Regions from separate parts of the Priestia sp. FSL W8-0001 genome, predicted to be linked through region 2. Evidence: riboswitches for the same ligand, from Rfam matches in the RefSeq annotation. Region 2 holds a riboswitch; the other holds the start of a gene.
The links. Region 2 has a riboswitch for S-adenosylmethionine ahead of MKZ18_RS06215 (hypothetical protein). Riboswitches for the same ligand answer to the same signal wherever they lie in the genome.
Positions count from the first base shown of each region.

Region 1: another riboswitch for S-adenosylmethionine. It lies ahead of metK (methionine adenosyltransferase); the one in region 2 lies ahead of MKZ18_RS06215 (hypothetical protein).

Region 1 is NZ_JBBPAL010000001.1:3,566,881-3,570,305, forward strand. Features, by position in the region: gene MKZ18_RS18740 (glycosyltransferase family 4 protein) at 1-657, shown strand, start outside; gene metK (methionine adenosyltransferase) at 695-1,897, opposite strand; SAM riboswitch class I at 2,032-2,149, opposite strand; gene pckA (phosphoenolpyruvate carboxykinase (ATP)) at 2,422-3,425, shown strand, end outside.
Region 2 is NZ_JBBPAL010000001.1:1,182,761-1,186,185, reverse strand. Features, by position in the region: gene MKZ18_RS06225 (hypothetical protein) at 69-344, opposite strand; gene MKZ18_RS06220 (hypothetical protein) at 341-613, opposite strand; gene MKZ18_RS06215 (hypothetical protein) at 1,204-1,452, opposite strand; SAM riboswitch class I at 1,521-1,622, opposite strand; gene MKZ18_RS06210 (M48 family metallopeptidase) at 1,889-2,632, shown strand; gene MKZ18_RS06205 (LapA family protein) at 2,819-3,142, shown strand.

The DNA of each region.
Region 1 (3,425 bases), 2.4 Mb from region 2:
TTTAAATCTATATCTATCTGGTCTAGAGGAGTCGATCATCATTTATTTCATCCCTACTACGATAAATTTGATATCCGCATAAAATACAATATAAAAAAGCCTTATATCTTAACATATGTTGGACGTTTATCTCCTGAAAAAAACGTAGCATTTTTATTAAAGCTATCTCGCTTACTTCCCGACCATTTACGCCACCAAGTACAGTGGCTTATTGTTGGAGGTGGGCCTAGCAAGGAAGCGCTGCAGCAAGAAGCGGGTGAATCCATTACATTCATCGACTTCTTAGAACATGAGCGTTTAGCTAAACTATATGCAGCTTCCGACCTATTCATATTTCCTTCTGAAACGGAGACCTTTGGTAACGTTGTATTAGAAGCATTGTCCTGCGGTACGCCTGTCATTGCTGCTAATGCAGGGGGAGTAAAACATATTGTTAGCAATGAGAAGAATGGCTACCTCTGCACCCCGAATTCACTTGAAGAATTTATTGAATCCATTTGTACTTTGTTAGAGTCCTCCCAGCTTCGACTAAGGTTTGGAGACGCTGCTCGTCGCTATGCTCTTACGCAATCTTGGGATTCTATTTTTGACCAATTACTGCTTCGCTATGAAGCAGTCACTACTAAATCAAACAATGGGTTAGAATTTGTTCAATAAAAAAAGTCGCTATCTCTTTTGAGACAGCGACTTTTCATTATTTAGCTAAAGCTTCAGTTTTTAAAGCTTCTGCTTTATCAGTGAACTCCCAAGGAAGCTCAACATCAGTACGACCAAAGTGACCGTATGCTGCTGTTTGCTTATAAATTGGGCGTCTTAAATCAAGCATTTTAATGATACCAGCTGGACGAAGATCAAAGTTGTTACGTACTACTTCAACTAATACTTCTTCAGTTACTTTACCTGTTCCAAATGTATCAATAGAGATTGAAACTGGCTGAGCTACACCAATGGCATATGCAAGCTGAACTTCACAACGATCAGCTAATCCTGCAGCTACAATATTTTTCGCAACGTAGCGTGCTGCATATGCTGCTGAGCGGTCAACTTTTGTTGCATCTTTACCAGAGAATGCGCCACCACCGTGACGAGCATATCCACCATAAGTATCAACGATAATTTTACGACCTGTTAATCCTGCATCACCTTGAGGACCACCAATTACAAAACGTCCTGTTGGGTTAATGAAGTACTTCGTGTTCTCATCGATTAATTCTTGTGGAACAACTGGATTGATTACATATTCTTTTAAGTTACGTTGAATTTGCTCTAACGTTACTTCTGGATGATGCTGAGTTGAGATAACGATTGTATCAACACGAACTGGTTGATTGTTTTCATCATATTCAACCGTTACTTGCGTTTTACCATCTGGACGAAGGTAAGGTAAAATTTCTTCTTTACGCACTTCTGTTAAGCGACGCGCTAACTTATGAGCTAAAGAAATTGGTAACGGCATTAATTCTTTTGTTTCATTACAAGCGTAGCCAAACATTAAACCTTGGTCACCAGCTCCGATTGCTTCAATTTCTTCATCAGACATTGAACCTTCACGAGCTTCTAACGCTTGGTCTACACCAGCAGCGATATCTGGAGATTGCTCACCGATTGCTGTGATTACTCCACAAGTATCCGCATCAAAACCATATTTTGCACGCGTATAACCAATTTCTTTGATTGTATCACGTACTGTTTTTTGAATATCTACATAAGTAGATGTTGTGATTTCACCACTTACTAATACTAAACCAGTTGTTACGCTTGTTTCACAAGCAACACGAGCATTTGGATCTTCAGCTAAAATAGCATCAAGAATTGAGTCAGAAATTTGGTCACAAATTTTATCTGGATGTCCCTCTGTAACAGATTCTGACGTAAACAGACGACGTTGTGTTGACATCGGTTTTCCTCCTTTAAATATGATACATTGTGATACGGTACTCATTCCCTTATTGTGGTTCATTTACATTTTTTCAATATAAAAAACCTTTCCTTGTATCGAGGAAAGGTATCAAGTTCTGCATAAGCCTTTCACTCTTATCGATCAAGGTTTATTCCCTTGCATCAGGTTAGCACCTTATCACCTCTATGGAAATGGGTGATGGTTGCTGGGTTTCATAGGGCCTGTCCCTCCACCAGCTCGGGATAAGAGAGTATCCGTTCAAGGACATATCATACAGGAAAATGCTCTGTTATGTCAATAACATTCCTATGAAAATCACTTAAAGGTTGTATTTTCCTCCCCTATTATTTACAGAAACCTTTCACTAGTAAGATCATCTCACAAAAACGTTTTATGCTCTCTAAAACAAAAAAATTCGCAACATTTTAACATTTTCATTCGAATAGTATAGACTATTTAAAGTAATGTGTTATACTAATTGTACATTTAAACATCATTTTAAAAAAAGGAAGGTAGTGCACATGAGTACTGTTAATATGTCTATTGAATTAGCCAATCTCCTGGAATCTGAAAAAGTGAATCACCAACTATCTGTTTCTCAATTAGTCGAAAAGATTTTAGAGCGACAAGAAGGCGTATTGACTTCTACAGGTGCTATTCAAGTTGAAACAGGAAAATATACGGGGCGTTCCCCACACGATAAATTCATTGTAAGCGATTCCTTAACATCTCATACTGTTGAATGGGGAGATGTGAATCAACCGTTTTCATCTGAACGATTTGACGCGCTTTATAAAAAAGTATTAGAACATTTAAAAGAACAAAATGAGCTATTTGTGTTTAACGGCTATGCGGGCGCCGATGATAAATATCAGCTTCCAATCCAAGTCGTAAATGAATACGCATGGCATAATTTGTTTGCTCACCAACTATTTATTCGTCCAGAAGACACGAAGCTAAAAAGTGATGCTGAATCATTCTCAATTGTATCAGCTCCTACTTTTAAAGCTGTTCCAGACATTGATGGGACAAATTCAGAGACATTTATTATTATTTCATTTGAACGAAGAGTTGTTTTAATTGGTGGAACGGAATATGCAGGTGAAATGAAAAAATCTATTTTCTCAGTAATGAATTTCCTACTTCCTCAAAATAATATACTTCCTATGCACTGCTCAGCTAATGTTGGCAAAGAAGGTGATGTTGCACTATTCTTTGGACTATCTGGCACCGGAAAAACAACATTATCAGCTGACGCTACCAGAAGACTAATTGGTGACGATGAGCACGGTTGGTCTAGTACAGGCGTATTTAACATTGAAGGCGGTTGTTATGCAAAATGCATTCAACTATCAAAAGAAAAAGAGCCTCAAATTTTTAATGCCATTCGATTTGGAACAGTTTTAGAAAATGTTGTGATTAACTCGAATACTAGAATTGCAGACTATAATGATAATAGCTTAACAGAAAACACTCGTGCTGCTTATCCAATTCAAGCAATTGATAACACAATCTTACCGAGCGT
Region 2 (3,425 bases):
TTTTTGGCTAAAGTCTTTTCTTATCGCTTGAAATACCTGGACGATTTCATCATAAAACACCATAGTACCTAAACCGATAACCAACAGTATAGTTGAATTGAAAGCACACCCAAATCTAAAAAGACGCTCCTCACTATTAAGATGAGGCCAACAACGAAACCGGGATCAGAAGGAGCTTTTAAATCATCAGCTTCTTTCTCTTCTTCATATAGTTCGCTCTCTGATTTATCTTCAGCTACTTGTTCAGTGCTTGACTGTTTTTTCAAAAGCTCATCTAACGTCACATTATAAAATTCAACTTGCTCAATGTATACTGCTTCCTCTTTATCATCTAAGAATTTCACCGTGTACTTATTGTAATATTTTCAATTCTCTTTTCCGATTTTAAGTTATTATCTCCATCAAATTCTACCACTCCAAATTTATGATCGATTGTTTCATAAAAAGCTAATAAAGAGTTTGCAACAGGTTGTGGAGTTGTTTGTAACAGCACGTCTAATCCTTCTAATTCTTTATATTTACTAAACTCCCTCACTAATTGTTCCCGTGAATTGCTACATGCTGATAAACATAGTAAGAAAAGTGCTAACACCGCTATAAAAAGCTCGTTCATATAATTCCCCCTCCTTTTTAATTCTACATCCATTACAATTAATTTCCTATATATCCATAACATAAAAATTACCATTTTCGTCAATTTTATTGCTTTGGAAATAAAATTGACGAAAATAGCACATTCTCAAATTAAAAAGTAAATACCATAAGATTTCATTACGTGAAGGGGGAAATGGCGAAAGTTTAGCAATCTTTAATAAAATAACCCTTAAGCTTATAATGCTTTTCTGACTTAATATAAGCTCTTTTTCTCTTTTACAATACATTTACGTTTACGACGAATAAAAGCCCAGAAGCAATCTTCTAGGCTTTTATTCGTCGTCCTCTAAGAAGTCTAGTACGCGATCAATAAATTGTTCGCTACCTTCGTCATTTCCGTGCTCAATTAACAGCTCCATGTTCAGCCTCCTTTTAAAATTGTTAGAATATTCTTGTTTTATACCTTACCACAATTCCAACCAAGTTGTAACGGTTATTTTGTGTAAAAATTTCGACAAATATCATCTCTTTTCAACGAAAAAAGAAAAGAGAGAAGATAAGCATCTTATCATGATTATAGACAAGACTGCAATTGATATGAATACAACCTTAAGCGTATGTACCTTTCAGCCATCCAACTCGCTTTAATTTTGCTATACAAGCTTCTTTTAAACCTTCTTCTGTGTAGCCCTCAATAACTTTGCAGTCAATTCCAATGGCATACGTATCCCTTCCGCTCTTTACTACAATTTCGTAAAACGTCTCAAGCTTTCTACAGGTAAAATCATTAATCTCCTTCAATTGATTTAATACATCGTTTAGCACTTCTTCATGATTCTTTATAATCGTTTGTGTCATCCGTATCTCTCCTTCTAATAAAATCAAAAAAGCTCATTTTGCTTTAGATGCAAAATGAGCTTTCACCCGTCTTATCACCCAAAGCTAATGCTTTGCTGGTAGGAGCACCTTACGTTGGTAGGTTGCTGTGGAGTCATAGAGCCAGATCTCTCGTCCACTCGTGATAACTTTTTAAATTAGATTTCATTATACCAAATATCTCCTATTTAGCAAGAGTATTTTTTAAATTTTTCTTTTTTTCAGTTTTGTCACTCTTTTTAACCTATGCATAGTAAAGCGAGAATATTTTCCTTTCTTTACGTAAAAACTAACAAAAAAAACGTAATGTAATTCTTTAATTAAATCCTTGGATAATTTTCTGATTATTCTTTCATTTGACCAAACTCTACCTTTGCTTATAAAATGAAGATTTGTAGAAAGGAGCACGAAAAACTATATGTATACGTATCAAATTGGCAATCAAACAATTGACTACAAAATTAAAGTCGTTCCAAATAAAACCGATATTACGGTCCAAATTTGTGACAATGAAGGGGTAACCGTAATTATCCCACGAGGCTTAAACGAGCACAACGTTCGCTCTGTTATTTCTCGTAAAGCGACTTGGATTTTAAAACAACTTAACGGTGGTAATCAACCAACCGAAGCAAAAAAACCAGCTGCTAAAAAAGCCGAAAAAGCAAAAACTGAGAACAAAACGCCAGCTGCACCTAAAGCAAAGACGTCATCTTTTGAAAACGATGACAAATTTTCGTATTTAGGTCGTCAGTACCGCTTAAACATCGTTCGTGATAATGTGGAGCAACCTGAGATGACGTTCCGTGCTAAATTTATCGCAACAGTGCCATCATCCTGGTCTGAACAAGAAACAAACGAGGGAATTCAAAACCTTTTAACAGAATGGTACCAAGGACGAGCAAATGAAAAATTCAGCGAAGCACTAAAAACAGTGAAAAAACAAGCAGCAGATGCACCTGACTCTGTAGCGTGGAAGGAACTGCAAGATACATATGCAACGATGGAAAACGGTGAGCTAGTATTGAACTGGCGTCTACTTCTAGCACCATTAACAACAATTGAATATGTGATTGCTTCACAATTTACAGATGCAGACTCATTATTTGAAGATGCAGCAGAGCGTAAACAATGGTTAGAAGAAAATAGCTTACAAGCATTCTAATCAGCTAACAGCAAAACACCCATCCTAAACTACACAAAGGACGGGTGTTTTTGCATATTGTGTTTTGTTAAAACTTAATTATAATAAAAAATGTTTATAGTTGAATAATATAGGTTAAGTATATGTAAAGGTAGTATAAAATTTAATTTTGCTCCTTTATCTATCTTCAGAAAGGATGTGCACCTAATGAAAGGACAAAGCTTTTTCATTTTAGGTCTTATTTTCGCTCTTATTATTGCTATCTTAGCTGTCATCAACAATGAGCCAGTTCAATTTAACTATGTCTTTGGCTCACAAGACTGGCCACTTATTTTAATTATTTTAACATCGGCTGTATTCGGTGGTGTCGTCGCTGCTTCACTAAGCTTTGTTAAAATCACTCAGCTTAAAAGTAAAAACAAGCAACAAACAAAACGAATTGCCGAACTAGAAACGCAACTAGCCACTCACTCAGAACCACAAGCTGATCTAGAAAAACCTTTATCAACACAAGGTGAACCATCAGCTTAATATAGAGATATACTAAAATCCTGCTTTCCCAACACTACGGGAGGGCAGGGTTTTTTGTTTTTCCTCCTTACCCCTTATAACCAATTATTATAATAAAGGGTGTATTAGCTATGTCAGTAGCCTGTGAGTGAAATGGGAAATGTTTGACTCCTACGGAATTACCAAGACGGCTTGAGACCCCGCAGAAACGCAATGACGAGGAAGGCAGGCGTGAGCCACGTGGAAAGCGAGCAATCCGGAGTGAAAATCACGACTCGTTGCGTGCGCTCGTCCTTCTTCCACA